DNA from 4 places in the Mesorhizobium sp. LNHC209A00 genome. Region 2 is predicted to be linked to each of the others. Evidence: predicted binding sites of a transcription regulator. Region 2 holds the regulator's gene; each other region holds the start of a gene.
What was found. Region 2 encodes PhoB, which activates phosphate uptake and scavenging genes when phosphate is short. Its sites were predicted from a motif close to TGTCATNNANCTGTCAT; they were not measured.
Positions count from the first base shown of each region.

Region 1 (7,783 bases), on a different contig from region 2:
GAATTCGTCCATGCCCGCGCGGTCCAGGGTGTCGATGAGATCCGGCAGCGACGGTTGGGCAAAATGGCGGGAGATCGCCTCCAGGATCGGCCTGTCGGTCTCCCGCTTGGCCGGAACAAAGAAACCGCGCAGCACCGATTCCGGATCGCCCGTCAGCGCCAGCCGATCGAGGAAGCTTAGCTGGTCTTCGGCCTTGATGGTGTGGGTGGCCAGCCCCGACCACAGCGCATCGCCATAACGAATGCGGTTCCCGGTCAGCGCCAGGTACATGCCGAAGGAACCGCCAAGGTCGGGCAGCAGATGACTGGCGCCGACATCCGGGAAAAAGCCGATGCCGACCTCCGGCATGGCGAACTGGGCATTCTCGGTCATCACCCGGTGCGAACCGTGGAAGGAAATGCCGACCCCGCCGCCCATGACCATACCGTCGATGAGCGCCACATAGGGCTTCTTGAAACGCGCGATGTAGGCGTTGAGGCGATACTCGTCTGCGAAAAACTCTACCGGTGGGTTTCCAGCCCGACCGGCTTCGTAGATGTGCAGGATATCGCCCCCGGCCGAAAACGCCCTGCCCTCGGCCTTGACCACGACGACATCCACACCCTCGTCGCGCTCCCAAGACCGCAGGGCCTTGCCTAGCGCCTTGATCATGCGATGGGTGACGGCGTTGAGCGCCTGCGGCCGCGTCAGCGTGACGACCCCCGCCCTGCCCAACCTTTCGAAGCGAATTTCGTCGCCTCCACCAAAATCCATCGCCAGAGAATCCTTGTTCCCACGCCTGCGGGACTGAAGTGCTAAAGGCGGCACATGGGTGCGTCAATGGCTGCAGCCTGGCCGCCTCGATCTTGGCGGCTAGCGGTGGCCGATGCTATTGGTGGACGTTACGAGAGGCCGAGAGCAGGATAGTTAGCCATGCCGCCGTTTTTGCGCCTTGCCTTTGTTCTGAGTTGCCTATCGGTGTTGATGGCAACCAATGTCGCCGCGGGGGCAACCGACCTCGGCGACCTTTACCACTCGCAGACCATTGTCACCGGCCAGGGTGAAGAAAACCGTCAACTCGGCTTTAGGACTTGCCTCGACAAGGTGCTCGTCCGTGTTTCGGGCGATCAGCGGCTGCTTGCCAGACGCGAAATGGACGCGCTGCGCGACAAGGCCGGCAGCTTTGTCGACTCGTTCCGCTACCATGACCGGATGGAGGGCATTCCGATCCATGACGAGCAAGGCACGCATGACCGGCCGCATGATCTCACCTGCTTCTACAAACCTGATGTGATCGACAGGCTGCTGGCGTCGCTCGGCAGCAGGCCCTGGCTGGGCGAGCGGCCGACACTCACCGTCTTCCTCACGACCGAACAAGGCGCGCGGCATTTCGTTCTGAGCGCCGAGGAAGGGCGCGGCGAGACGATGCGCGAATCCTTCGTCAATGCCACCGGGCCGATGCTGATGCATGTCGCGTTTCCGAAAGCCGCGCAACTTGCCGGCTTGGGTGAAGGAGCGCTACGCGCGACGGACATGGCAAGGCTGGATCGGATGGCCAAGCAAACCGGCGGCGACCGAGCGCTCGCCGGCAGCATCGTATGGAGCGACGAGGAACTGGGCTGGATCGCCGATTGGCGACTGGCCGATCACGGCAAGACCTATCGCTGGCAGGTGCGCGGTGTCAGCTTCGACGAGGCGTTCCGTGTGGCAATAGGAGGCGCGGCACAGGTCCTTTCGGGCAATGGGCAGCCCTGACCCAATAGGCGTGGTGGGACAGCGTTGTGGCAGCTTTCGGCACTGGCACAAACGTGTCGCATTGGTCAGCACCAAGGGCTCGTGGTAAAAGCAGCGGATCCGGAGTTTTGGCCATGAACAAATTCACCCCAGCAAAAGCTGCCGGCGCGCGCAGCGTCGATGACGTCACCGGTAGCCGCCGCCTGCGCCGCATGCGCAAGGCCGACTGGTCGCGCCGGCTCGTGCAGGAGAACAGGCTTTCGGTGGACGACCTGATCTGGCCGATATTCGTTGTCGAGGGCAGGAATGTCCGAGAGCCGATTGCCGCCATGCCCGGCGTCTTCCGGCTTTCGGTCGACCTTGCCGTCAAGGAGGCCGAACGGGCGGCCAAGCTCGGCATCCCGGCTCTTGCCACCTTTCCCAACGTCGATCTCGGCCTGCGAGACCAGACGGGGTCCCACATCCTCGACCCGGAAAACATCATCAACCGCGCCACGCGTGCCATCAAGGACGCGGTACCCGAGATCGGCATCATCACCGACGCCGCACTCGACCCGTTCACCAGCCATGGCCATGACGGCATCCTGCGCGATGGCATCATCGTCAATGACGAGACCGTCGAACAGGTCGCGGCGGCGGCCGTCATCCAGGCGGCGGCCGGCGCCGACATCATCGCGCCGTCCGACATGATGGACGGCCGTATCGGCGGCATCCGCGACGCGCTCGACGCCAACGGTTTCCAGGACGTGGCGATCATGTCCTACGCCACCAAATTCGCCTCGGCCTTCTACGGCCCCTATCGCGAGGCGGTCGGCACCGCCGGCCTGCTCAAGGGCGACAAGAAGACCTATTATATCGACCACGCCAATTCGGACGAGGCGGTGCGCGAGGCCGAGCAGGACATCGCCGAGGGCGCCGACATGCTGATGGTCAAGCCCGGCCTGCCCTATCTCGATATCATTCGCCGGCTGAAGGACGAATTCCAGATGCCGACCTTCGCCTACCAGGTCTCGGGCGAATATTCGATGATCAAGGCGGCTGATTCCAATGGCTGGATCGATGGCGAGAAGGCGATGCTGGAATCGTTGCTCGCCTTCAAGCGCGCCGGCTGTGACGGCATCCTGACCTATTTCGCACCCGAAGTGGCTGTGATGCTGAAGGGGTAGCCCGACTTCCCGGGCAAGGCACTTCAGTAGATGTCACCACTTCCTTCGATTGGTCGGCTGTTCCATCGAAAACCCGCTGACAAAAACTGGCAGCTGCAGCTATGATCGAAGCACGGCCGGAGGCGGCCCGCACCTCGGCCAAGCGGTATGGCGAACGCCTCCTGAGGATGCTTCTTGACCCGTTTCACCGTCGGGCGACGGTGTCGGCAAGGCGGGCACTGACGAAGGCTTCGCCGCAACCCGAGGAAACGGTCATGCTTGCCTATTGCCATGCCAAGACGATGGCGAAAGCCATGCGGCAGGCGCTGGCCGCCCGCGACCTGACGATCAGCCACAGCGAGGACCTTGGAATCGTCGCGCGCCAACTGACCGGGCAATGAGGCGGTGGCCGTAGCTTGGCGGCAAGATTCGGAAACACCTTTCCCGCCTCGAAAAACCGCTTGCAATTCAAAATCAGTTTGCTAGAAAACCGCTTGCAAAATACAACTGGCTCTCAAGAAGGAGGTCCTCATGTCCAAACTTCGCGTCAACGCTTTCAGCCTGTCGCTTGACGGCTATGGCGCCGGTCCCGATCAGAGCCTTGAAAATCCGCTCGGAGTCGGCGGACCGGCCCTGCACAAATGGGCTTTCAGCACCCGCACCTTCCGCAAGATGTTTGGCGAGGAAGGCGGCGAGACAGGCGTCGACGAAGACTTTGCGGCGCGCAGCTTCGAGAATGTCGGCGCCTGGATCCTCGGCCGCAACATGTTCGGGCCGATCCGCGGCGAATGGCCTGACGACAGCTGGAAGGGCTGGTGGGGCGACAACCCGCCCTATCACGTCCCGACCTTCGTGCTGACGCATTACAAGCGCGATCCCATCGTGATGGAAGGCGGCACGACCTTTTATTTCGCAACCGACGGCATTCATTCGGCTCTCGAACAGGCCAAAGCGGCCGCGTCAGGCAAGGACGTGCGAGTCGGCGGCGGCGTCTCCACCGTCCGGCAGTATCTGCAGGAAAAGCTGATCGACGAGATGCACCTGGCGATCTCGCCGGTGCTGCTTGGCAGAGGCGAGAACCTTTTTGCGGGGCTGGATATGGTGAAGCTTGGCTATCAATGCACCGAGCAAGTGGCGACGGCGCTTGCCACGCATGTGGTGATCAAGCGGGCGTAAGGTGGCGAAACCCTCGACGAACGCCCGTTTCTCCCTGTCACTATACGGGGAGAAATGTCCGGCAGGACAATGAGGGGCGGCGCTAGCGCTAGAAGATTGCGCTGTCGAGCATGTCAGATGGCAATGTGTCAGCAGAAGAACATAGCGCGCGCGGGGTTGATCCGGGCTCAATTATCAAAGCCAGCGCCGCCCCTCATCCGCCTGCCGGCACCTTCTCCCCGTAGTGACGGGGAGAAGGACAAAACTCTCGCTCAATACTTCTCCGGCACGTAAAGTTCGCGCGGCAGCACCTGGCGCTCGTATTCCGGGTTGAAGACGCGCTCCGGCAGCGTGATCTCCTCGTGTGGCACCTCTTCATACGGCAGCTGCTTGAGCAAATGGTCGATGCAGTTCAGCCGCGCGCGCTTCTTGTCGTTACCCTCGACGATGAACCAGGGCGCCTCGGGAATGTTGGTGCGGGCGAAGGTCTCCTCCTTGGCCTTGGTGTACTGTTCCCAGCGCACCCGCGACTGCAGGTCCATCGGCGACAGCTTCCACTGTTTCATCGGGTCGTGGATACGCATCAGGAAGCGCATTTGTTGTTCCTCGTCGGTGATCGAGAACCAGTATTTGACCACGGTGATGCCCGAGCGCACCAGCATGCGCTCGAACTCCGGCACGTCATGGAAGAACTCCTCGACCTGCTCGGGGTTGGCAAAACCCATTACCCGTTCGACGCCGGAGCGGTTGTACCAGGAGCGGTCGAGCAAAACGATCTCGCCGCCTGCGGGCAAATGCGGGACATAGCGCTGGAAATACCATTGCGACTTCTCGCGTTCGGTCGGAGCCGGAAGCGCCACGACGCGGCAGATACGCGGATTGAGCCGCTGTGTGATGCGCTTGATGACGCCGCCCTTGCCGGCGGAGTCGCGGCCCTCGAATATCACCACCAGTTTCTTCTTGTGGTAGGCGACCCAGGATTGCAGCTTGATCAATTCGGACTGGAGGCTGATCAGGTCGCGAAAATACCGCATGCGATCGATCGAAGGCGGATGCGAGTTCTTGTAGATCTTGGCGATCTCCATAGAGAGGGCCGGCTCCGACATTTCGAGCTCATAGTCCTCGTCGAGCGTGTCGGCGAGCTCGGCCTCAAGCCAGTCCTTGGCAGGGGAATTCTGTTTCAGCTCGGTCATATCAACTGCTCCGCTTGCAAGCCCTCTCGGTTACCACTGGCGCCCCAATTGCTGGCCAGCGGCCTGAATGGAAACACCTGAGCCGACTTCAATATAGGCCGGCGGTGACGGTTTTATTGCAGCCCGAGCGCAATTTCCGACGTTGCAAATTCCGCAATGTACGATCGATCGACCGTAGTCGCATGGCGACAAGCCGGCCGAATTGTCCTACAAATGCGGTCGCATTCCAGGCCTGCCTTGGCGGCACGCCTCTTCAATAAAATCGTGAGGATCTGACATGGAATACCGCACCCTTGGCCGTTCCGGCCTGAAGGTTTCGACACTGACGCTTGGCACCATGACATTCGGCGGCGCCGGGCCCTTCGCGGCGGTCGGCAACAGCGATCTCGCCGAAGCCAAGCGGATGATCGACATGTGCATCGATGCCGGCATCAACCTCATCGACACCGCCAACGTCTATTCCAACGGCCTCTCCGAAGAGATCATTGGCGAAGCGCTCGGCGGCAAGCGCAAGAACGATGTGCTGATCGCGTCAAAGGCGCGGATGCGGATCGGCAAGGGCCCGAACGACGAGGGCCTGTCGCGCCACCATCTGATCCGTGAATGCGAGAGCAGTCTGAAGCGCTTGAAGACCGATGTCATCGACATCTATTTCGTCCACCAATGGGACGGCCTCACCCCGCTCGAGGAGACCGTTGCCGCGCTCGACAGTTTGGTCAGCCAGGGCAAGGTGCGCTACATCGGCTGCTCCAACTATTCCGGCTGGCAGGTGATGAAGGCGCTTTCCATCAGCGACGGCCGTCACCAGCAACGCTTCGTCACCCAGCAGATCCACTATACGCTGGAAGCACGCGAGGCCGAGTACGAGCTCTTGCCGATCTCGGTCGATCAGGGGCTGGGCGTTCTGGTCTGGAGCCCGCTCGCCGGCGGCCTGCTGTCGGGCAAATACCGCCGTGACAGCCCGACCGCTCGCCAGCTTGCCGGCTGGTCCGAGCCGCCGATCCGCGACGAGGACCGGCTGTGGCGGATTGTCGATGTGCTGGTCGACATCGGCAAGGATCGTGGTGTCTCGGCGGCGCAGGTGGCGCTCGCCTGGCTGCTCGGCCGCCCTGCCGTCTCCTCGCTGGTGATCGGCGCCCGCAATGACGTTCAGCTCAAGGACAACCTTGCGGCGGCGGCCCTGAAGCTCGGCACCGAAGAACGCCAGCGCCTCGACGCGGTCAGCCGGCCGCCCCTGCTCTACCCCTACTGGCACCAGCAACTAACAGCGAAGGATCGCTTCGGCCCCGCCGATCTGGTTCTCGACCGCAGCGATATCTGATCGGCATCAGGCCGAGAGCAAGAGCTAGCCGCCGATAAACCGCCAGAGTTCGGGATCGGGTTCGATCTGGCCGCCGAGCACGAAATATTTGTAGAGGACGAGCAAGGAGATCGAATGCTCGTCCCGTTCATTGGAGAATTTGCGGCAATAGGCATTGGCTGCGGCTATGATGCGCTCCGCCGCGGCCGGGTGCGCTTCGAAATAGCGCACTTTTGCGCCGAGATCGGCAAAATCGGGGTCGAGCGGCGCATAGTGGACACCGGACTCGAGCTGGCTCTCGCCGAACCATGTTTCGTAGGTCGGCGGCGGCATCAGACAGAGCGAGTTGGAATTCATGATCCATTTGAGGTTGGTCGCCACGTCATTGCCCTCCAGCGAGACGATGTAGCGATAGCGCAGGTGCTGGCTGATGCTGAGGAAGGGCTTGCTGTACTTAGCCGGTGCGCTGCGCTTGTGCGAACCGGCATCGCAGAACGGCAGGTCGCGCGCGACATCCAGGAACCGTGTTCTGATCGGATTGTTGAGGTCGCCGCGCCAGACCACGGCAGGGCGCTTGTCGGCGAAGGCGACGGTATCGACGGGCATGTGGAAGTGGCGGAATTTGTTGAACTTCATGACGACGGCATTGCTGTTGTCGGCGCGGATCGGCCGGTCCTTGACGAGGGTCGGCAGCTTGGGCACGCCGATGACATCGCCGAACTTCAGGTCGATGAGCAATGATGGATCGAAATAGCGGGCAAATTCCTTCAGGTCGTAATAGTACATGCTCGGTTCAAACGGTATCTTGTCGATGCGCACCGCATCCGGGCCCGGCGTAAAAGCGTCCTGCAGCTTGTTGTAGTGATTCAGACGCCGGCGCACGGCCTCGTCCGAGAGTCTGGCCTGCTGCAGGCGGCTGGCCAATCGCCGCCGGAAGATCGCCTGCGGCGCGATATCGCGCATGACGTTCCGCGCATAGTAGAAGACCTTTGCCGTCGTTCGTTGGAGGGTGGCCATGGGTTCTTTTGATCAAAGATAAACGCGTTCAAACAAATGACGGTCGGGATGGTTCCCGCAGCATGATTGCCGTATCATCCAGCCACGCATTCCGATAGCACCCCAATGCATGGCTAGCTGCCTCGACCGTCGCCGCAACTAGCCCGTTATGTAGCGCCACACCTCGGCATCCGGTTTGATCTGGCCCGACAGAACGAAGTATTTGTAGAGCACCAGCAGGGAGATCGCCTGCTCGGTCTGTTCGTCGTCGAATGTCCGGC
Region 1 is NZ_AYWT01000007.1:3,785-11,567, reverse strand. It holds gene X739_RS147810 (enoyl-CoA hydratase/isomerase family protein) at 1-753, opposite strand, end outside; gene X739_RS147815 (DUF2066 domain-containing protein) at 913-1,734, shown strand; gene hemB (porphobilinogen synthase) at 1,848-2,879, shown strand; gene X739_RS147825 (hypothetical protein) at 2,981-3,259, shown strand; gene X739_RS147830 (dihydrofolate reductase family protein) at 3,390-4,034, shown strand; gene ppk2 (polyphosphate kinase 2) at 4,286-5,206, opposite strand; gene X739_RS147840 (aldo/keto reductase) at 5,484-6,527, shown strand; gene X739_RS147845 (glycosyl transferase family 90) at 6,552-7,523, opposite strand; gene X739_RS147850 (glycosyl transferase family 90) at 7,662-7,783, opposite strand, start outside.
Region 1: the regulator PhoB is predicted to act here: its motif matches at 5,311-5,327, upstream of ppk2 (polyphosphate kinase 2).

Region 2 (7,783 bases):
CACATGCAGCGCGACCCAGATCAACAGCAGCGCGCCGATCATGCCAAGCATACGGGTATCGATCTCGGTCGCCTTGAGGAACCGGGCGACCGCGCCGAGTTCCGACGCACGCGCCGTATCGGCCCGCGAGGTTGAGGTCGTGTCGGTCATGATGTCCTCCCAGCGGCTTGCCGTCTGACGCGGAGCCGGACCAGAGCCCAGAAGTTAGCGAAACACAAATCTCGTTGAGAAAACGCCGCGACTCATGAGCCGCGGCGCTTCCGACTTTTCAGGCGATCAAGCTTAGTTGCAGGCCGCGACGCTGCCGGCGGCGACACCCGTGCAGACTTCGTCCTTCTTGATCCAGCCGGCGTCGATAACGAGGTTGAGATTGTCCTTGGTGATGGCCACCGGGGTCAGGAACAGCGACTTGACGGTGTTGCCGCCAGGCGTCGTGAAGTCCTTCACGCCGGCGATGTCGGTCATCTTCTTGCCGTCGGCGAGTTGCGAGGCGATCTCGGCGGCGTTCTTGCCGAGTTCGCGCGCGTCCTTCCACACCGACACGGTCTGGGTGCCGAGCGCGATGCGGTTGAGCGCGGCGTGGTCGCCGTCCTGGCCAGAGACCGGCACGGTGCCGGCGAGCCCCTGCGCCGTCAGCGCCGCGACCACGCCGCCGGCGGTGCCGTCATTGGCGGCGACCACGGCGTCGACCTTGTTGTCGTTGGCGGTGAGGAACTGTTCCATGTTCTTCTGGGCGTTGGCGGGTAGCCAGCCGTCCGTATAGGCTTCGCCGACATTCTTGATCTTGCCGCTGTCCATGGCTGCCTTCAGCACTTCCATCGAGCCCGAGAACAGGAAGTCGGCATTCGGATCGGCGCCCGAGCCCTTGATGAAGACGTAATTGCCCTCAGGCTTCGCCTTGAACACTTCGCGGGCCTGCATGCGGCCGACTTCCTTGTTGTCGAAGGTTAGGTAGAAGACGTCCTTGTTCTCGATCAGGCGGTCATAGCCGACGACCGGAATGCCCTCGTCGAGCGCTTTCTGTACCGCCGGGCCGATGGCCGACGCGTCCTGCGCCAGGATGATCAGTGAACTGGTGCCCTGCGAAATCAGGCTCTCGACATCGGTCAGCTGCTTGCCGGGATTGGACTGCGCATCGGCGGAAATGTACTTGTCGCCCGCGGCCTCGATGGCCTTCTTCATGGCCGCCTCGTCGGTCTTCCAGCGCTCTTCCTGGAAGTTCGACCACGACACGCCGATCACTTTGTCCTTCCCCTGAGCGACCGACGCGAGCGTCAGCGACATGGCGACACCCGCCAGAATGGCGACTGTGAATCTCTTCATGATATCCTCCCTGCGCCGCGTGTGGCGCGACCAAACTGGCCCCAAGGCCGGCACGAAGGCCCTATTTTTTCGAGCCTCGAAAAAATATTCGTCCATCGCCGGAACCCTGTCAACATCGATTCTGACGGATTTTGAGGTGCCGGAAGCCTTTTTTCGAGCCTCGCAATAAATAAATGACAGCCCCAGCCGCTTCTGCCAGTATTCGACCTGTTGCCGGAGGGTGTTCGAGGGGGCGTCAAGAACCGCGGCGACGGGAGGGAAATCATGTCGGTCGGAATCCGCCACGACGATCTGCGCCGGCGCAATCGAGCAATGGTGATTGGAGCCGTGCGCCGGGGTGGCCAGCCCTCGCGCACCGAGATCGCCGCCACCACCGCCCTCAGCCACTCGACTATATCGGCGATATCAGCCGACCTGATCGGCGAAGGTATCCTGAGCGAAGGCAAGCCGAACGAGGCCGGCTCACTGAAACGCGGCCGGCCGCAGGTTGGCCTTGGCCTCAACCCCGAGGCCGCGGCGGTCATGACCGTGGTGCTGTCGCTGAATTTCCTCTCCGTCGCCGTCATCGACTACGCCGGCCAGGTGATATCGGAGGAGCAGCGCCGGCTGGACACGCTGACAATGTCGCGCGAGGCGCTGACCGGCGAATGCGTGGCCATCGTCCGGCGCCGCCTCGAGGATCCCGACCTCGACGTCGCCAACATCGCCCGCATCGCGCTGGCAATCCAGGGCATCACCGACACCGAGGCGCGCGCCATGCTGTGGTCGCCGATCACGCCCCAGACGGACATTGCCTTCGCCGATATACTCGAAGCCGAATTCGGCATCCCCGCCACCATGGAGAACGACTGCAACATGATGGCGGTGGCGCTGCGCTGGCGCGACCCCGAGCGCTACCGCGACGACTTCATCGCCATCCTGCTCTCGCACGGCATCGGCATGGGCCTGGTGCTGAAGGGCGAGCTGTTCACAGGCACCCATTCCTCGGGCGGCGAGTTCGGCCACATGATCCATCGCCCGGGCGGCGCGCTCTGCCGCTGCGGGCGGCGCGGCTGCGTCGAGGCCTATGCCGGCAACTATGCCATCTGGCGCAATGCAGGACAGATGGGTGAGGACGCCAAACCGGTCGACGTCAGCGACGCCGACATGCGTGCATTGGCGGCCACGGCGCGCGAAAGAGACGGACCGGAACGCGAGGCCTATCGCAAAGCCGGGGAGGCGCTGGGCTATGGGCTTGGCAGCCTGTTCGCGCTGATCGATCCGGCGCCCGTTGCGATGGTCGGCGTCAGCGCCGCCGCCTTCGATCTGATCGAGCCGGCCTTGCGCGAGGCCATCGCCCAGACCGCCGGCGGCCAGCATTCGACGTCGATTTCCTTCGATACAGAGCCGAACGAATTGCCGCTGATCCGCGAGGGCTGCGCCATGCGCGCGCTCACCTTCGTCGACCAGGAGATCTTCGCGCCGGGCGTGCAGGTGAGATCCGGCAACAACGTGGCCTGATCTCAATCCTCGCGGATCGCGTAGCCTGCGCCACGGATGGTGCGTATCACATCGGGCATGCGGCCATTGTTTACCGCCTTGCGCAGGCGGCCGACATGCACATCCACGGTGCGCTCGTCGATGTAGATCGTCTCGCCCCAGACATTGTCGAGCAACTGGCTGCGCGAGAATACGCGGCCGGGATGGCGCATCATGAACTCGAGCAGGCGGAACTCGGTCGGTCCGAGCCGGATCTCGCTCTTCTTGCGATAGACCCGGTGCGATTCGCGGTCGAGCACGATGTCGCCGACCTTGAGCACGCTGGACAACACTTCCGGCTTGGCGCGGCGCAGCAGTGCCTTGACCCGGGCCATGAATTCCGGCGTCGAGAACGGCTTGACCAGATAGTCGTCGGCGCCGGTCGAGAGGCCGCGCACGCGGTCGCTCTCCTCGCCGCGCGCCGTCAGCATGATGATCGGCAACCGCTCCGTCTCGGGCCGCATACGCAGGCGCCGACAGAGTTCGATGCCGGAAACCGCCGGCACCATCCAGTCGAGCACCAGGAGGTCGGGCACGTTTTCCTGGAGGCGGATCTCGGCTTCGTCGCCGCGTGTCACCACCTCGACCTGGTAACCCTCGGACTCCAGATTGTAGCGGAGGAGCACGCCCAGCGGCTCCTCGTCCTCCACCACCATGATGCGTGGCGCGATCATCGATTGACCATCCCTGCCGTCAAGCCGCCGGCACCGACATCGCCGTCTCGTCCTGCTTCGGACGGTTGGCGGGCAGTTGCGTGCCGGTCAGCACATAATATGCATTCTCGGCAATGTTGGTCACATGATCGCCGATGCGTTCGAGATTCTTGGCGCAGAACAAAAGATGCGTGCAAGCCGTGATGTTGCGGGGATCCTCCATCATGTAGGTCAGGAGTTCGCGGAAGACCGAAGTGTATTTGACATCGATGCGTTCGTCGTCATTCCTGAGCTTGGCGAGGGCGGCGGCATCGCCGGCCGCATATTCCTCGACCACGCCCTGCACCTGGATCAGCACCAGCTGCGCCATGGAGTCTATGGAATGCGACAGGTCGCGCGGCGTGGCGGTGAGGCCGACGGAGCCGACGCGCTTGGCGATGTTCTTGGCAAGGTCGCCGATGCGTTCGAGATCGCCCGCCATGCGGATCGAGCCGACCACATGACGCAGATCGTCGGCCATCGGCTGGCGCTTGGCGATCAGGGTGATGGCGCGATCATCGAGTTCGCGCTGGCGCGCGTCCATGATGGCGTCGTCGGAGACGACGCGCTGTGCCAGCGCGTTGTCGGAATTCAGCAGCGCCTTGGTGGCGCCGCCGACCATAATGCCGGCGAGATCGCCCATGTCGCTGATCAGCCTGCTGATCTGTCCGAGATCCTCGTCGAAGGCTGCGACTGTGTGTTCGGCCATGATCCTGGTCCTCGTATGCGTGAGATCAGCCGAAGCGGCCGGTGATATAGTCCTGCGTGCGCTTCTCGCGAGGCGACGTGAAGATCTTCTCGGTCTTGTCGAATTCGACCAGCTCGCCCAGATACATGAAAGCCGTCTGCTTCGAGACGCGCGCGGCCTGCTGCATGTTGTGGGTGACGATGACGATTGTGTAGTCGGCTTGCAACTCGTCGATCAATTCCTCGATCTTCGCGGTCGACAATGGGTCGAGCGCCGACGCCGGCTCATCGAGCAGGATGACCTCCGGCTTCACCGCCACCGTGCGGGCGATGCAAAGCCGCTGCTGCTGGCCGCCGGACAGGCTGAGGCCGCTGGCATTGAGCTTGTCCTTGACCTCGTTCCAGAGCGCGGCGCGTTTCAACGCCTGCTCGACACGGCCGTCCATCTCGGCCTTGCCGATCTTCTCATAGAGCCGGACGCCGAAGGCGATGTTCTCATAGATCGACATCGGGAACGGCGTCGGCTTCTGGAACACCATGCCGATCTTGGTGCGCAACAGGTTGAGGTCCTGCGAGCGGTCGAGAACGTTCTGGCCGTCGAGCAGCACCTGACCCTCGGCGGTCTGCTTGGGGTAGAGCTCGTAGATGCGGTTGAAGACGCGCAGCAGCGTCGACTTTCCGCAACCCGACGGTCCGATGAAGGCAGTCACGCTGCGCTCGGGCAGCGACAAGGTGATGTCCTTCAGCGCCTTCGACTGGCCGTAGTAGAAATTGAGGTTCTTGACCTCGATCTTCGCCTTGGCGGCTGCCTCGGCGGCAATCGTCATGTCTGGAGACAACATCTGGCTCATCTGTCCTCTCTGCGTCCGGTCAGGCTGCGCGCGAAGATGCTGAGCGCGAGAACCGTCAATGTGATTATGAGTGCGCCGGTCCAGGCCAGTTGCTGCCATTCTTCGTAGGGGCTGAGAGCGAACTGGAAAATGGTGACCGGCAGGCTGGCCATCGGCGCGTTGAGGTTGCTCGACCAGAACTGGTTGTTCAGCGCCGTGAAAAGAAGTGGCGCGGTCTCGCCGGAGATGCGGGCGATCGACAGCAATATGCCGGTGACGATGCCGGACAGTGCCGCGCGGTAAGCGACCGACTTGATGACCACCCAGCGCGGCGCGCCGATCGCGGTGCCGGCTTCGCGCAAGGCGTTCGGCACCAGGTTGAGCATGTCCTCGGTGGTGCGCACGACCACGGGGATGACCAGGATGGCCAGCGCGACGGCGCCGGCGATGGCCGAGAAATGCCCCATCGGCCGCACCATCAATTCGTAGACGAAAAGGCCGATGATGATCGACGGCGCTGACAGCAGGATGTCGTTGATGAACCGCACCACGGTGGTGAGCTTGGAGAAACGGCCATATTCGGCCATGTAGGTGCCGGCGAGGACACCGATCGGCGTGCCGACGATGACGGCGATGACGGTCATCACCACGCTGCCATAGATGGCGTTGAGCAGGCCGCCCGCATCGCCGGGGGGCGGCGTCATCCGCGTGAAGACGTCAAGGGACAGCCCGGCGGCGCCTTTGTAGACCAGCGCGCCGAGGATCAGTGCCAGCCAGGCAAGCCCGATGCCCGCGGCGACGACGCACAGCGTCATCATCACCGAGTTTCTGGTCTTGCGGCGGCTGTGAAGCGACGAGGCTGTCGACATCGGTCAGGCTCCGGTGCGGGCGTCGATGCGCATCAGCATGTAGCGTGCGATGGCAAGGATGAGGAAGGTGATGACGAACAGGATCAGGCCGAGCGCCACCAGCGAGGACGTGTAGAGATCGCCGACGGCTTCGGTGAATTCATTGGCGATGGTCGCGGAGATTGTCGTTGCCGGCGCGAACAGCGAGGTAGAGATGCGATGCGCGTTTCCGATGACGAAGGTTACCGCCATGGTTTCGCCAAGCGCGCGGCCGAGGCCGAGCATGACGCCGCCCATGATGCCGATGCGGGTGTAGGGGATGACGACGCGGCGCGTCACTTCCCAGGTCGTGCAGCCAATGCCGTAGGCGGACTCCTTCAGCACCGGCGGCACCGTGTCGAACACGTCCTTGGTGATCGAGGTGATGAAGGGCAGCACCATGATGGCGAGGATCAGCGACGAGGTCAGCAGGCCGATGCCGTAGGGCGGGCCGGCAAACAGACTGCTAAGGCCGGGAATGCCATGGAACACGCTGATGATGAATGGTTGCACTGTCGTCTGCAGGAACGGTGCCAACACGAACAGGCCCCAGATGCCGTAGATGATCGAAGGGATGCCGGCGAGCAGTTCCACCGCCATGCCGATCGGGCGCCGGAGCGGACGCGGGCAAAGCTCGGTGAGAAAAATGGCGATGCCGATGCCGAGCGGCACGGCGATCAGGATGGCGATGGCCGAGGTTACGATGGTGCCATAAATGGGCGCCAGGGCGCCGAATTTCTCGGTGACGGGGTTCCAGCTCTCGGTGGTCAGAAAGGAGAAGCCGAAGGTCGACAGGGCCTGCCAGGAACCGGCGAACAATGAGATGGCGACGCCGCCGAGCAGCACCAACACGAGAATGGCGGCGGCGCGGGTCAGCCCATGGAAGATCGAATCGGTCAACGCGAACCGTCTGACGGTGGCGTCACGTGAACCTCGAACGGCTGGCAAGGCTTCCTGGGCAGCGCTCATGTCAAGCTCGGCTCTTTGTGTTGATTGAAAAGGAGCGCCGCGGGGCGGCGCTCCTCCAGAGAGATGTTACTCGCCGGCGTAGACGGGCTTGCCGTCGGCCTGGATGTCGGCCTTCCACGAAGCCTTGATCAGGTCGACGACGCTGTCGGGGATCGACACGTAGTCGAGCGCCTTGGCGGTTTCCTTGCCGTCCTTGTAGGCCCAGGCGAAGAACTTGAGCGCTTCGCCGGTGGCCGCGGCATCGTCCGGGGCCTTGTGGATCAGCACCCAGGTCGAGGCAGCGATCGGCCAGCTGGCGTCGCCGGGCTCGTTGGTGATGATGACGTTGAAGTTCTTGGCGCCCTTGAAGTCGGCGTTCGAAGCAGCCGCGCCGAAGGATTCGAGCGACGGCTCGACGACCTTGCCGGCGGCGTTCAGCATCTTGGAGTAGGAGAGATTGTTCTGCTTGGCATAGGCATATTCGACGTAGCCGATGCCGCCGTCGGTCTGCTTGACGGTGTTGGCAACGCCTTCGCTGCCCTTGGCGCCGACGCCGGTCGGCCATTCGACGGCCGTGTCCGAACCAACCTTGTCCTTCCAGTCGGGTGACAGTTTCACCAGGTAGTTGGTGAAGTTGAACGTCGTGCCCGAGCCGTCCGAACGATGCACGACGGCGATAGCGGTCGACGGCAGGGTGAGCGAGGGGTTCAGCGCCTTGATCGCGGCGTCATCCCAGGTGGTGATGGCGCCGAGATAGATTTGGGCAATCGTCTTCCCGTCGAGGACGAGTTCGCCCGGCTTGATGCCCGTGAGGTTGACGATCGGCACGATACCGCCCATCACCATCGGGAACTGCACGAGGCCGTTCTTTTGCAGATCAGCGTCGGACATCGGCTTG
Region 2 is NZ_AYWT01000006.1:235,926-243,708, reverse strand. It holds partial or broken gene X739_RS0134540 (sugar ABC transporter permease) at 1-150, opposite strand, end outside; gene xylF (D-xylose ABC transporter substrate-binding protein) at 283-1,323, opposite strand; gene X739_RS148930 (ROK family protein) at 1,588-2,823, shown strand; gene phoB (phosphate regulon transcriptional regulator PhoB) at 2,826-3,515, opposite strand; gene phoU (phosphate signaling complex protein PhoU) at 3,535-4,242, opposite strand; gene pstB (phosphate ABC transporter ATP-binding protein PstB) at 4,268-5,071, opposite strand; gene pstA (phosphate ABC transporter permease PstA) at 5,068-5,919, opposite strand; gene pstC (phosphate ABC transporter permease subunit PstC) at 5,923-6,906, opposite strand; gene pstS (phosphate ABC transporter substrate-binding protein PstS) at 6,973-7,783, opposite strand, start outside.

Region 3 (7,783 bases), on a different contig from region 2:
CGGCAAGATCCGCGCCACGGCGGTCGACTGGCTATCACGCGTCGAGATCGAGGAAGACCGCATCGACGACGAACCGCGCGCCTTTTCCGGCGGCATGCGTCAGCGGCTGCAGATCGCCCGCAATCTCGTCACCGGGCCAAGGCTGGTGTTCATGGATGAGCCTACCGGTGGCCTTGATGTCTCGGTGCAGGCACGCCTGCTCGACCTGTTGCGCGGGCTGGTCACCGACCTTGGCCTGGCCGCGATCGTCGTCACCCACGACCTCGCCGTGGCGCGGCTTCTGTCACAGCGCATGATGGTGATGAAGGACGGCCGCGTCGTCGAAAGCGGCCTCACCGACCGCGTCCTCGACGACCCGCGCGCGCCCTACACGCAATTGCTCGTTTCCTCGATTTTGCAGGTGTGATGATGGCGCGTGTCCGGCCGACCATCGACGATTGGAGAACCTTCTGATGCCGACCCCACTCGTTGTCTCCGACGTTGCCAAAAGCTTTACCATGCATCTGCGCGACGGCATCAAACTGCCCGTCGTCACCGGCGTTTCGTTCTCGATCAAGGCCGGTGAATGCACCGTGCTCGGCGGCCCGTCCGGCGCCGGCAAGAGCTCGATCCTGAAGATGCTCTACGGCAACTACGCCGTCGACGAAGGCCAGATCATCGTCAGGCACGAGGACGGACTGATCGACCTCGCCCATGCCAGCCCGCGCACCGTGCTTTCCGTACGCCGGCAGACGATCGGCTATGTCAGCCAGTTCCTGCGCACCGTGCCGCGCGTCTCGGCTCTCGACGTCGTCGCCGAGCCACTGGTTGAACGCGGCGAGGAGCGCGAGGCGGCCCGAGCCAAGGCACGCGCGTTGCTGGCCCAGCTCAACCTCCCGGAAAAACTCTGGATGCTGCCGCCGGCAACCTTCTCGGGCGGCGAGCAGCAGCGTGTCAACATCGCGCGCGGCTTCATCACCGAGCACCCCATCCTGCTGCTCGACGAGCCGACCGCATCGCTCGACGCGACGAACCGCGACGTGGTGATCGAACTCATCGCCGCCAAGAAGGCGGCTGACGTTGCCCTGCTCGGCATCTTCCACGATCACGATGTGCGCGAGGCGGTGGCCGACCGCATCATCGACGTCACCGCCTTCGCTCCGGGAAAACTCGCCGCATGACCAGGAAGCTATCGGAGACGCCGCTGGTTCACCCGACGGCGGAGGTGCACAACTCGACACTCGGCCGCTGGACCGAGATCGCCGACCGCAGCCGGGTTTCGGAAAGCGAGCTCGGCGACTATTCCTACATGATGCAGGACTGCGCGGTCTGGTGCGCGACGATCGGCAAGTTTGCCAACATCGCCGCCAGCGTGCGCCTCAACGCCACCAACCACCCGACCTGGCGGCCGACGCTCCACCACTTCACCTATCGCGCCTCCGACTATTGGGACGACGCCGAGCATGAGAGTGAATTCTTCGCTGAGCGCCGCGCCAAGCGCGTCACCATCGGCCACGACACCTGGCTCGGCCACGGCTCGACCGTCCTGCCCGGCGTCACCATCGGTGACGGCGCCGCCGTTGGCGCCGGAGCGGTCGTCTCGAAAGACGTCGCGCCCTACACCATCGTCGCCGGGGTACCGGCAAAACCGATCCGCGAGCGCTTCGACCGCCGCACCGCCGCGCGCTACCAGGCGCTTGCCTGGTGGGACTGGGATCACGCAAGGCTGCGCGCCGCGCTCGACGATTTTCGGGAGCTGACGGCCGAAGCATTTTTGGAGAAATACGAGGAAAGTGCATCGGGCAAAGGGGCATAGCCCTCACATCTTCGCCAGATCGCCGGCTTGTTCATATCCTTGACACAGGACTCGGACAGGACGCGATCTCCTTCAAGGAGATCGCCATGCTCGACACCATCAAACCCTCGCTCGCCGGATTCTTCGCCGGCTCCAACCCGGCGTCGCCGGCGCATCTTGGCACGCGCTACGATTCCTCAGGCAACTTCCTCCTCGAGCCGGGCAACACCGTCGTCAGCCATCTAGTCGGCGGCTCGCATTCGGAAGCGGTGGTGTTGGCCGTCCGCGAGAAGATGCTGGCGATGCCTGATGCCGACCGCCTCGCCTTCACGCCGGTCTCCAGCCTGCACATGACGCTGTTCCAGGGCATCATCGAATATCGCCGCCGCTTGCCTTACTGGCCGCAGGACGTGCCGCTCGACACCAGCATCGACGCCATGACCCGCCTCTATCTGGGGCGCTTGAAAGGGTTCGAGGGCTTCGGCCCATTCAACATCAAGGTGGTCGAGATCGTGCCGACCGGCCTCACCGTCGCCGGCGCGACGGACGAGGATGTGCGCATCATGCGTCAATGGCGCGATGCGCTCGCGGTGCCGTTCGGCTACCGCCATCCCGATCACGACACCTACGTCTTCCACATCACCTTCGCCTATCAGATCCAGCGCCTTGATGACGATGGAGCCGCCGCGTGGCAGGCGCGGGTTGACGATTGCCTGGCGCTTTTCGCGCGCCAGGCGCCGGTGATCGAGATCAAGGCTCCCGCCTTCTGCGCATTCCGCGACATGAAGCATTTCGAGGAATTGCTGGTGCTCGGCTGATCGCCCGCCAGGCGCCAATGCATGTCGCCGAAAGTGACCTCGGTGTCGGGAGAACGACATGCATAAAAACAAAAGACCTGAAGCGCGACGCGCTTCAGCCGTCGCCCCTGTGGAGCGTAACAAAACTGACATCATCGCGACACGGCAGGTTCATGTGGCTGCGTTAGGCGAGTGCCTGACGATCAATATGGACCGGACTGGAACCAGCCCATGTCAGCAAGCTCTGCCACACTCGAAATCCGCGGCGTCAGCCGACGATTTGGCAAGAACACTGCCGTCAGCGACGTCAGCATCTCGATCCCGCAGGGGCAGATGGTCGGCGTCATCGGTCGTTCGGGCGCCGGCAAGTCAACTCTTCTTCGCATGATCAACCGTCTTGTCGACCCCAGCCAGGGGTCGATTTTTTTTGACGGCGCCGAGGTCTCCCAGCTGCGCGGCTCGCCGCTGCGGCGCTGGCAGCGCGACTGCGCCATGATCTTCCAGCAGTTCAACCTGGTGCCGCGCCTCGACGTGCTGACCAACGTGCTGCTCGGCAAACTGAACCACCGTTCGACCCTGTCCAATCTTCTAGGCATGTTTTCGCGCGCCGAGTGCGCCGAGGCGGTCGCCGCGCTCGAGCGGCTCGACATCGCCCGCACCGCACTTCAGCCCGCCGGTACGCTGTCGGGCGGCCAGCAGCAGCGCGTCGCAATCGCCCGCGCCATGATGCAGCAGCCCAGGGTGATCCTCGCCGACGAGCCGATCGCCTCGCTCGACCCGCTCAACGCCAAGGTGGTGATGGATTCGCTGCAGGACATCAACCTGCGCGAAGGCATCACCGTTGTCACCAATCTGCATACGCTCGATACCGCCCGCACCTATTGCAACCGCATCATTGGCATGGCCGCCGGCAAGGTCGTCTTCGACGGCCCGCCCGAAGAGCTCGACCGCCAAGCCGTGCGTCTTGTCTATGGCGCCGACAGCAATGGCGGCGAGATATCGGAGGTCATCACCTCCACCAGTGTTGCCTTCAAGCAGAAGATCGCCGCATCCGCCGGACCGCTCGAACCCGCATTCCCGGGATACTGAGCCCATTACGGGCCAAAAGTGAGCAGCCTGGATCGTCCGCCCGCGTCAAGGGCACTTGTCAAGATCAAGAACGCTGCCGGCGCGGGGCCGGAACCTACAGGAGAGATAACAGATGTTCAGGAAGATGGTTTTCAGCGCCGTTTCGGTGCTCGCCATGGCCACCAGCATGGCCCATGCCGCCGACATGAAAGAATTTCGCGTCGGCATTCTCGGCGGTGAAAACGAAACCGACCGGCTGCGCAACTACCAGTGCCTGGCCGATCACCTGAAGGCAGAGTTTGGCTTCGAGAAGGTCTCGCTGTTCCCCGCCGCCGACTATGACGGCGTCATCCAGGGCCTGCTCGGCGGGACGCTCGACTTCGCCGAACTCGGCGCTTCCGGCTACGCCAGCGTCTATCTCAAGGATCCGAAGGCGGTTACCCCGATCCTCACCACCAAGCAGACCGACGGCTCCACCGGCTACTATTCGATCGGGCTGGCGCTGAAGACGTCGGGGATCACCGACATCAAGTCGGCCAAGGGCAAGAGGCTCGGCTATGCCGATCCGGATTCGACCTCCGGCTATCTGATCCCGCTGACCCAGATTCCGAAGGACACCGGTGCCTCGAATGAAACCTTCTTCGCTTCGACCCAGTTCAATGGCGGCCACGAAAACAACGTCCTGGCCGTGCGTGACGGCAAGGTCGACGTCGCGGTCGACGATTCCTCGGGCATCGGCGACTTCAAGAACGGCTACACCTCCGGCACATTCCACAAGGAAGTCGCCAAGGGCGCCGTCGACCCCAACGACTTCGTCGAAGTCTGGCGCTCGGGCCTGATCCCGAACGGCCCGCTTGTCGTGCGCACCGCGATCGGCGACGACATGACCGCCAAGCTGACCACCTTCTTCACCGATCTGCCCAAGAAGGACAAGGCTTGCTTCGAAGGCGTCGAGGGTGGCGATTTTACCGGCTATGTTCCGGTGAAGCCGGACTTCTACAGCGTCATCGTCGAAGCCCGTAAGGCAGCTATCGGCGGCTAACGGCGAAATTGCAAAAGGGCGGTACCTGAAGTACCGCCCTTTTTGCATCTCCCATCATGACCCTTTCCGTGACAGCCCCCTCCGGCGACACCCACCAGATGGCCGCTGCCTGGCGACGCCAGACGTCGCTGCGCCGGTTCTATACCGTGCTCGGCGTCGGCCTGCTGCTCGCCGCCATGTTCGCCAGCATGTGGTTCGCCGACGAAGCCAACGCCGGGCACTTCTTCGACCGGCTGCCGCATATTCTGGATTTCCTGAGCTGGCTGGTCCCCAAGGACTGGAACGACGTCTGGCGGGCTCTGTTCGATATCGCCTCGCCGCACGACACCGGCACCCAGGAATTCAACTTCCCGCTTGGCCGCGTCCACGTCTGGGGCGATTTCTACATCCCCGAATATTTCGAACTGATGCTGACCACCGTCAACGTCGCGCTGGTCTCGACCTTCATCGGCTTTGTCTTCGCGGTGCCATTTTCCTTCACCGCGGCGCGCAACCTGACACCCCATCCGGCACTGAGGCTGGTGGTCAAGCGCTTCATGGAATTGCTGCGCGCCTTTCCCGAAATCGTCATCGCCGGCCTGTTCGCGGCCATCGTCTCGACCGGTCCGATCGCCGCCGTCATCGCCATCGGCCTGCATTCCATCGGCGCGCTCGGCAAGCTGTTCTACGAGATCAACGAGAACATCGACATGCGAGCCGAGGAAGGCCTGCGCGCGGTCGGCGCCAACTGGTTCGAGCGGGTTCGCTTTGCCGGCCTGCCGCAGGTGTTGCCCAACTTCATGTCGTACACGCTGCTGCGCGTGGAGATCAACGTCCGCGTCTCGACCATCATCGGCGCCGTGGGCGGCGGTGGCATCGGCGAGGAGCTGAAGCTTTCCATCTCACGCGGCTTCGGCGCCAAGACGCTGGCTTTGGTGCTGCTCCTGTTCACCACCATCTTCATCATCGACCAGTTTTCCGCCTGGCTTCGGCGCAAGCTGGTCGGCGAACAAGCCTTTATGATGGGGGCTTAGGCCATGACCCCGAAAAGTGGCATTCGGTCTTCGGAAGAGGTCATGGCCAAATGGAAGGACAAACGACCATGACCGCCGAGGAGATGCTGTCGATCGAGGCCCGACACCCGCAGGTGTTCCGGCGCCCGGCATACAAGCGCTTCGGTCCGCTCCTTCTGTTCGTCGGTACGCTCCTCTATCTGATCTATGCCTTGTGGTTCTTCAGCCTGCCGCAGGTCCTGCGGGAATCGCACTGGGAGCGCCTGCCGCTCTTCCTGACGCAATGGATCAGCTACGATCTGCAGCCGGAATTCCGTCTCGACCAGCCGGAGATCACGCCCAAATACCCGCGCTTTTCCGCGCTGGGCGACAACCCGAATCCCGACTGGGTGGTCAGGAATCCAGACGGCACCTTCACCGTGCTGATCGACGGTCCGGCAAAATCCGTCACCTTCGACAAGACGCAGGCGACAATCGTCGCCAACGGCCAGACCGTGTCTGTTTCGCTGACCAGCGGCAAGCCGGTGGTCACGGACGCGGTACCGGACTGGATCACCGCCCATGACGACGAGGTGGTGGCCAAGATGGGCTTCGTCGGCGAGGTGCGCGTCACTGTCGACCGCGTCAAGGTGCGCAAGCGCTTCCTCGGCTGGGCGAACTTCGTCTTCGACACGCGCTCGCCCTTCTTTGGCAAATCAGCGCGGGAAGTGATCTCGCTGATCATCTCGGGACCGGAGCTGAAACCAGGTACCACCAACCTTGCTCTTGCCGGCGACAACATCTGGAACAACGCCCAGTGGCAGCACGGCGACGTCTGGACGAAGCTCCTGCAGACCATTGTCATGGCCTTCCTCGGCACGCTGCTCGGCGGCATCGTCGCCTTCCCCCTTGCCTTCTTCGCGGCGCGCAACATTACGCCGAGTGGCATGCTCAGCCAGGTGCTCAAGCGCTTCTTCGACTTCATGCGCTCGGTCGACATGCTGATCTGGGCGCTGTTCTTCACCCGCGCCTTTGGCCCCGGCCCCCTGGCGGGAAGTGCAGCGATTTTCTTCACCGAGATCGGCACCCTCGGCAAAGTCTATTCGGAAGGCCTGGAGAACATCGACGACAAGCCGCGCGAAGGCGTGCTCTCGACCGGCGCCAACGGCATCTTGGTGCAGCGCTACGGCGTGATGCCCGAAGTGATCCCGGTCTTCATCAGCCAGACGCTCTACCAGTGGGAATCCAACACCCGCGGCGCCACCATCATCGGCGCCGTCGGCGCCGGCGGCATCGGCCTGAAACTGTGGGAAGCGATGCGTACCAATTCCAACTGGGCCAACGTCTTCTACATGGTGCTGCTGATCCTGCTCGTCGTCTTCATTTTCGACAACATATCCAACTTCCTGCGCCGCCGGCTGAGCCGGACGATCCACGACTACAATAGAATCCAGGCCCAGCAGGGATAGCTTGTGATGTAAAACTTACTAGAGGCCGGCGGGATAGCGGGGGCGCGAAGGATCGCTGACGCAGCGAGATCGGCTTCTTATCCCGCGTTCCTCCAGCCGTTCTTGATATGCCTGTACCCGTCACGATAGACGGCTTCCGGCGTCTCGGAAAAATCCCGCCACACCTTGGTCGCCGCCGCCAGATCCTTCAGCGAGCGGCCGAACGCTTCGATCGTCAGCCAGTTGTCATAACCGCTCTTGCGGATGGCGGAAAAGGTCTCCTTCCACGGAATGTTGCCACGCCCGGGCACGCCGCGATCGTTCTCCGATATGTGGATATGCACGACATTGCCGCGATGCTTCGTATAGGCGCCGATCGGGTCCGCTTCCTCGATATTGGCGTGGAACGTGTCGTACATTGCCTTGATGTGCGGCCGGTCGATGGCATCGATATGCTCCGATAGGTCTGCCATGGTGTTGAGAAGATAGCATTCGAAGCGGTTCAGCGCCTCCAGCCCGATGGTGACGTTGCGCTTGCCGGCATGGTCGCCGATGGCACGCTGCGAGGCGATCGAGCGCTTCTTTTCGGCGGCGGTCGGTCCGGACCCGGAAAAAGCGCCGAGCGTCGAATGCAGCGGTCCGCTCAGCGTGCGGGCGCCAAGCGCATCGGCGCAATCGATGGC
Region 3 is NZ_AYWT01000003.1:46,618-54,400, reverse strand. It holds gene phnK (phosphonate C-P lyase system protein PhnK) at 1-406, shown strand, start outside; gene phnL (phosphonate C-P lyase system protein PhnL) at 453-1,160, shown strand; gene X739_RS158030 (DapH/DapD/GlmU-related protein) at 1,157-1,795, shown strand; gene X739_RS158035 (DUF1868 domain-containing protein) at 1,882-2,592, shown strand; gene phnC (phosphonate ABC transporter ATP-binding protein) at 2,803-3,660, shown strand; gene phnD (phosphonate ABC transporter substrate-binding protein) at 3,773-4,681, shown strand; gene phnE (phosphonate ABC transporter, permease protein PhnE) at 4,738-5,694, shown strand; gene phnE (phosphonate ABC transporter, permease protein PhnE) at 5,763-7,121, shown strand; gene X739_RS158060 (sugar phosphate isomerase/epimerase) at 7,199-7,783, opposite strand, start outside.
Region 3: the regulator PhoB is predicted to act here: its motif matches at 2,708-2,724, upstream of phnC (phosphonate ABC transporter ATP-binding protein).

Region 4 (7,783 bases), on a different contig from region 2:
CGCCAAGGTGCTGTCGCGCTACGTCGATGCGATCATGATCCGCACCACCTCGCATGAGCGGCTGCTGGAACTGACCGAGAATGCCACCGTTCCGGTGATCAACGGCCTGACCGACGACACCCACCCGTGCCAGCTGATGGCCGACATCATGACCTTCGAGGAGCATCGCGGTCCGGTTGCCGGCAAGACGATTGCCTGGACCGGCGACGGCAACAATGTGCTGCACTCACTGCTTGAGGCCTCGGCACGGTTCCGCTTCAATCTCAACGTCGCCGTGCCCGAAGGCAGCGAACCGGCGCAGAAGCATATCGACTGGTCAAAGGCGCATGGCGGCAAGCTGTATTTCACCCGCTCGCCCGAGGAAGCCGTCGACCAGGCCGACTGCATCGTCACCGACTGCTGGGTGTCGATGGGACAGGAACACCGTGCTCGCGGCCACAATGTCTTCTCGCCCTATCAGGTCAACGCGGCGCTGATGGCCAAGGCCAAGCCGGATGCATTGTTCATGCACTGCCTGCCGGCCCATCGCGGCGAGGAAGTAACCGACGAGGTCATCGACGGGCCGCATTCGGTGGTCTTCGACGAGGCCGAGAACCGGCTCCATGCCCAGAAGGCGGTGCTTGCCTGGTGCCTCGGTGCTTAGAGTGTTTCGGTGCTTAGAGCGTCTTGGTGCTTGAAGTGTCTTGGGCGCCCGAAATGCCCAGGCGCTTGATCTGCGGCGGCGCGATGCCTATCTGCGCCGCATCACGCAAATCAAGCGCGTTTGGACGCATGTGCCCACCAGGGCCGCATGGCCGCGCCCTGGAGCTTTGTCATGTTGGAAAGCCATCTAGTGACTGAACATCACCCCAAACTCGGCGAGTTCGGCTATGCCGGCGACGATCACGTCGTTCCCTTCGAGGTCGGTCCGCTCGACGTGCGCGGCCGCACGGTCCAGCTTGGGCCGATGCTCGACGCCATCCTTGGCCGCCACGATTATCCCGAGCCGGTCGCCCGCCTGCTGGCGGAAGCCTGTGTGCTGACCGTTCTGCTCGGCACCTCGCTCAAATTCGAAGGCAAGTTCATCCTGCAGACCCGTACCGACGGGCCTGTCGACATGCTGGTCGCGGACTTTTCCACGCCCTCGGCACTGCGCGCCTACGCACGCTTCGATGCGGATCGGCTCGAAGCACTGGTCGCCGCAGGTGAGACGTCCCAGCAGACGCTGCTTGGCAGCGGCGTGCTGGCGCTGACCATCGACCAGGGCGCTCATACGCAGCGTTATCAAGGCATCGTCCAGCTCGATGGCGAAACGCTGGAAGATGCGGCACGCACCTATTTCCGTCAGTCGGAACAGATCCCGACCGATATCAGGCTCTCGGTCGCCAAGCTGCTGACCCCCGGTGTCGGCGGCGCGCGCGAGCAATGGCGCGCCGGCGGCATCCTGGCGCAGTTCCTGCCGCAATCGCCCGAGCGCATGCGCATTCCGGACCTGCCGGGTGGGGACGGCGATCCGCGCGAGCAAGTCCACGATCCGGCCGATAATTCCTGGCAGGAACTCCTGGCGTTGCTAGGCACCATCGAGCCGACCGAATTGACCGACCCGACCATCGGCGCCGAGCGGCTGCTTTATCGCCTCTTCCATGAGCATGGCGTGCGCGTCTTCGGCGGCGTTCCCGTCGCCGACCAGTGCTCATGCTCCCGCGACAAGATCCGTGGCATCCTCGAAGGCTTCTCCGCGCAGGAGATCAAGGACAGCACCGAGGATGGCGGCATCCATGTCGCGTGCGAATTCTGCTCGACGCAGTACGACTTCGACCCAGCCGAGTTTGCGGCTCAGTAAGGCCTTTCCTTCTCCCCGTTCCGCGGGGAGAAGGTGCCCGAAGGGCGGCTGAGGGCAGCGTGACCGTCGGCCCTCAGTTCACCGTGCGCCTTGTCCCCGGCAGATCGAGCGAGAAGGCTGGGATGGCGATGTCGAACGTCTCGCCGCGCTTGTTGCGCATCGTGTAGCGTCCGACCATGATCCCGGAGGGTGTCGAGAGCGGGCAGCCGGACGTGTACTGATAGCTGTCGCCGGGATTGAGTTCCGGCTGGTCGCCGACAACGCCCGGCCCGCGCACCTCCTCGACCCGGCCGGCACCATCGGTGATATGCCAATAGCGCGACAGAAGCTGCACGAACTCGTCAGACTGGTTGTCGATCGTTATCTGATAGCCCCAGACGTAGCGGTTCTCCTGGGGATCCGAACGATCCTCCAGATAGAACGGCCTGACCTGCACTTCGATGTTGCGCGTCACGGCGCGGTACATGAGCGGCTCCAAAACAATCCGACGACTTTCGACGCTCGCGGTGAGCAGGTCAACGTGCGCGTCTTGTCGCGCCTGGGATTGAAACGCAGGTGCCGGCAAACAATGTCATTTAAGTGACACACGACAATGGTGGTGTGCGCGAACCGGGCGACTCGGCCCTCTGTCGAACTGTTGAAAACGGCCGCGACGCGGGCCGACTTCCGGAGTGACCAGATCTCGATGGAACTCACTCTCATATCCGCCTCGCTTTCGACCGCACTCATCCTCTCAAACGCTGCCAGCATCCTGCTTGCCGCTTCACAGCTGAAACGGCGCGCCACGATCGCCCCGCCGGCGGGCAGATCGCCGGCGGTGTCGATTGTCGTCCCGTCGCGCGGCGTCGAGCCCTTCACACGTGAGACGCTGGAACGCGCCTTCGCGCTCGACTGGCCACGCTACGAACTGATCTTCTGCGTCGCCCATGCCGACGACCCGGTGGTCAAACTGATAAACAGGGCGATTGCCCGGTTTCCGCAGGTGCCGGCCCGGCTGTTGATCGGCGACGACCGTGTCAGCGCCAATCCCAAGCTCAACAATTGCGTGAAAGGCTGGGAAGCGGCGCGCCACGACTGGGTCATTCTTGCCGATTCCAACGTTCTGATGCCTAGGGACTACGTCGAGCACATGATGGCGGCGTGGCGGCACGGTACCGGCCTTGTCTGCTCGACGCCGATCGGCTCCAGGCCAGATGGTTTCTGGGCCGACGTCGAATGCGCCTTCCTGAACACATTGCAGGCCCGCTGGCAGTATGCCGGCGAGGCGCTCGGCCTCGGCTTCGCGCAGGGCAAGAGCATGCTGTGGAACAAGCCGATGCTGGACGCCAATGGCGGCATCCGCGCGCTGGCCGCCGAGATCGCCGAGGACGCCGCCGCGACCAAGCTGGTGAACGGCCTCGGCCTGCGTGTCAACCTCGTTGCGGCGCCCTTCGAGCAGCCGCTCGGCCAGCGCACGTTTGGCGAGATCTGGTCGCGCCAGGCCCGCTGGGCGCGCCTGCGCCGCGTCACCTTCCCGCTGTTCTTCGCGCCCGAGATCCTGACTGGTGCGGCGGTCCCGCTGGTTCTTGCGCTGGTTGCGGCGGGGAGCGCCGGCGTCAGCCTCTGGGCGACCGCGATTGCCGTGCTGGCGGCGTTCTATCTTCCGGAATGCGCTCTGGCCCTGGCCAAGGGTTGGCACGTCTCGACGCGCATGATCGCGGCGACGGTCGCGCGGGACGTCATGCTCCCGGCCATCTGGGCGCGCGGCTGGCTCGGCGGCGCCGTCGACTGGCGCGGCAACGCCATGACCATCCGGACCAAGACGGCGGAACTGGAGGAGACGCCGTCGAGCGCCTGATCGCTGCTGACGACGCTGCCTGGACGAAACCTATTTGGCGGCCTTCAACGCTTGCGCGATATCTTCCAGCAGATCGTCCGTATCCTCCAGGCCGACCGACAGCCTGAGCGTACCGGGCCCGATGCCGAGTTCGGCGCGGGCCTCGTCGCTCAAATTCTTGTGGGTGGTCGTCGCCGGGTGGGTGATCAGGCTCTTGGCATCGCCCAGATTGTTCGAGATCAGCACGATGTCGAGGGCGTTCTGCAGGGCGAAGGCCGCCGGCTTGCCGCCCTTGACGTCGAGGCAGATCAGCGTCGAGCCACCCGACATCTGCTTCTTGACGATATCGGCCTGCGGGTGGTCGGCGCGGCCGGGATAGATGACGCGGGCGATCTGCGGCTGCTCGGCCAGGAAGTCGGCGATCTTGCCGGCGCTCTCGGTCTGCTGGCGCACGCGCAGCGGCAAGGTCTCGAGGCCCTTCAGCAAGGTCCAGGCGTTGAACGGCGACAGGCTGGGGCCGGTGTGGCGGAAATAGTCGTGCAGGTTCTCGTCGATCCACTTCTTGTCCGACAGGATGACGCCGCCCAGGCAGCGGCCCTGGCCGTCAATATGCTTGGTGGCCGAGTAGACGACGATGTGCGCACCAAGCTGCAATGGCTTCTGCTGTAGGGGCGTGGCGAAGACATTGTCGACGACCAGCCGCGCGCCGATCGAATTGGCAAGCGAGGCGACGGCGGCGATGTCGACGACCTCGAGCGTCGGGTTGGTCGGGCTCTCCAGGAAGAACAGCTTGGTGTTCGGCCTGACCGCCTTTTCCCAATTGGCGATCTCGGTGCCGTCGACCAAGGTCGCCTCGATGCCATAGCGCGGCGCCAGTGTCTCGACCACCCAGCGACAGGAGCCGAACAGCGCGCGCGCCGCCACGATGTGGTCGCCGGCCTTGACGCTGCACAGAAGGGCAGCCGTCACCGCCGCCATGCCCGACGCCGTGGCGCGCGCGTCTTCGGCGCCTTCAAGCGCGCACATGCGCTTTTCGAACATGTCGACGGTCGGGTTGGCGTAGCGCGAATAGATGAAACCAGGCTCTTCGCCCTTGAAGCGGGCTTCGGCGGCCTGCGCCGTCTGATAGACATAACCCTGGGTCAGGTACATCGCCTCGGAGGTTTCGCCGAAGCCGGAACGCAGGGTTCCGCCATGCACGAGTGCCGTCTGAGGTTTCCAGTTGCGCTTCTTGGTGCTCATCGCTTTGTTCCAGACACAAAAAAACCGGCCGCGAAAGTCGCAACCGGTCCATACGGCCTTGCGGCCCGACGGTCCTTTAGCGACTTGTTTAACGTGGCTGCAAGCCGACCGGCCAAATCACCACGGGATAACGACCCTTTAGACCCGCGCCACGCTTGCGTCAATTGCCGGCTTCATTAAGACGTTTGTACCAAGGCAGGTTCCGCAAAAGTGCCCGGCGGTTTTGCGGCAAGAACCTGCAACAAACAAGAATCTGCAACCAAAGAGACCAGTCTTGGGGCGGAGCCAGACTTTGCGGCAGACAGGCATTCTTCCCGATCAGGACATTTCGGCGCTGTTCCGGTCCGGCGCGCTGAAGTCGCAGCGTGCACTCGATGCCGACCAGATCCAGCCGGCGAGCCTTGATCTCAGATTGGGCGAAAAGGCCTGGCGGGTTCGCGCCTCGTTCCTGCCCGGTCCCAACCACAAGGTGTCGGAAAAGCTCGATCGGCTGCAACTGCACGAGATCAGCCTGACCGAAGGCGCGGTCCTCGAAACCGGCTGCGTCTATATTGTGCCGCTGCTCGAAAGTCTGGTCCTGCCGGCTGACATTTCGGCCTCGGCCAATCCGAAGAGCTCGACCGGGCGGCTCGACATCTTCACCCGCGTCATGACCGATCGGGGCCACGAGTTCGATAAGATCGCCGCCGGCTACAACGGTCCGCTCTATCTCGAGGTCAGCCCGCGCACCTTTCCGATCATCGCGCGCACGGGTTCGCGCCTGTCCCAGATACGCTTTCGCACCGGCAACGCGCTGCTCTCGGAAGCCGAGTTGCATGACCTGCATCGTGCCGAGATGCTGGTCGCCACGGAGCCGCCAAACATTTCCGGCGGCGGCATCGCGCTGTCGATCGACCTCAATGGCGACAAGGATGGGTTGGTCGGCTATCGCGGCAAGCACCACACCGGCCTCGTCGATGTCGACAAGCGCGCCGCGCAGGACGTCCTCGACTTCTGGGAACCGATCCACAAGAGCCGCGCCGGCGAACTGGTGCTCGATCCGGACGAGTTCTACATCCTCGTCAGCCAGGAAGCGGTGCATGTGCCGCCGCTCTACGCCGCCGAGATGACGCCGTTCGATCCGCTGGTCGGCGAGTTTCGTGTCCATTATGCCGGCTTTTTCGATCCGGGTTTCGGCCATTCGGCGGCCGGCGGCACCGGCAGCCGGGCGGTGCTCGAAGTGCGCAGCCACGAAGTGCCGTTCATCCTCGACCACGGCCAGATCGTCGGCCGGCTGGTCTACGAGCACATGCTGAAGCGACCACAGGCGCTCTACGGCACCGATCTCGGCTCGAACTACCAGGCGCAGGGCCTGAAGCTGTCGAAGCATTTCCGCTCCGTGCGATGAGGTCGAAGCTGCCGATCTCCCTCTTGTGGGTCCTTGTTGTGGGAGAGATGCCCGGCAGGGCAGAGGGGGCGCGAAGGATTGCGACGGCGTGACTGGAACCTATTGCTAGATCAGCGGGAGAGCGCCCCGCTCTGGCTTGCCGGCCATCCCCACGATGGGAAATCACCCGCTCATGGCTTCAAAGCGCCTTTACCGACACCTTCACCGGCTTCTCGATCTCGAGCGGGTTGCGCAGCGGCAGTCCGAAATCCCCAGCCTCGATCTCGAACACGTCGCCGGCCTCCGTCTTGATACCGTCGGCGAAGGATAGCGTCGCGGTGCCGAACATATGCACATGCACGTCGCCAGGCTGGCGGAAGGCCGAATATTTGAAGTGGTGGTGTTCGAGATTGGCGATGGTGTGGGACATGTTCGTTTCACCCGACAGGAAGGGCTTTTCCCACAAAGCCTTGCCGTCGCGCAGGATGCGCGACGTGCCGCGGATGTCCGAAGGCAGGTCTCCGATCAGGATCTCCGGGCCGAAGGAGGCATTGCGCAGCTTGGAGTGGGCGAGGAAGAGATAGTTCACGCGCTCGGTCACATGGTCCGAGAATTCGTTCGACAAGGTGAAGCCAACGCGGAAGGGCGCCCCGTCATCGCCGATGACATAGATCCCAGCGACCTCGGGTTCCTCGCCGGCATCCCTGGCAAAGGCCGGCGACATGAGCGCCGCGCCAGGCGCGACCGCCATGGTGCCGTTGCCCTTGTAGAACCATTCCGGCTGCACGCCGACCTGGCCTTTCGCGGGCTTGCCGCCTTCCAGTCCCATGCGGAACATCTTCATGGAATCGGTAAGTTGCTCCTCGCCGTCGGTGCTGAGCTTCTTGTGCATGGAATCGCGCGTCGCGGCCGACCCCAGATGCGTCAGCCCGGTGCCGGTCAGGTGCAGGTGCGCCGGGTCGGGGTGATTGATCGGCGATAGCAGGCGCCCCCTCTTGTAGGCGGCGTCGAGATCGATCGTCTCGCCAAGCCCCTTGCGTTCGATCAGGGCGGCCAGGCCGACGCCGGTGCGGGCGGCCTCCATCGCCAGCGAATAGACGCTGCGCGCCCCGTTAATGATCCGGGTCTTCCCTCCGCTACGGGCAACGACACGGATCGTCTCGGCGTCGTCGAGAATCTGCGAGATCAGCATGATCAGTCCTCTCATTTATCTGTATCCGGCTGCCAATGGGCAAATCCTGACCGGCGCGGCGCGGAAACGCGCCACGGTTTGAAACGCTTCGTCCGGATTGCATTCGCGAGCCTGGTCCTTCCCCGGACTTCTTGGTGCCGACGGGCTGCCGGCAGCTTCGCGATCTAGAACCCGTATGCCTCCTAGTCCTCGCCCCGCCCTCAAGCCTTGTTCTTGTTGTAGACGTCGAAGATGACGGCCCCGAGCAGCACCAGGCCCTTGACCACCTGCTGCCAGTCGACATTGACGCCCATGATGGACATGCCGTTGTTCATCACGCCCATGATGAAGCCGCCGACCACCGCG
Region 4 is NZ_AYWT01000010.1:147,701-155,483, reverse strand. It holds gene argF (ornithine carbamoyltransferase) at 1-643, shown strand, start outside; gene X739_RS144105 (Hsp33 family molecular chaperone) at 791-1,822, shown strand; gene apaG (Co2+/Mg2+ efflux protein ApaG) at 1,896-2,288, opposite strand; gene X739_RS144115 (ceramide glucosyltransferase) at 2,508-3,659, shown strand; gene X739_RS144120 (O-succinylhomoserine sulfhydrylase) at 3,690-4,880, opposite strand; SAM riboswitch at 4,937-5,014, opposite strand; gene X739_RS144125 (2'-deoxycytidine 5'-triphosphate deaminase) at 5,173-6,267, shown strand; gene araD1 (AraD1 family protein) at 6,446-7,438, opposite strand; gene mmsB (multiple monosaccharide ABC transporter permease) at 7,639-7,783, opposite strand, start outside.
Region 4: the regulator PhoB is predicted to act here: its motif matches at 2,392-2,408, upstream of X739_RS144115 (ceramide glucosyltransferase).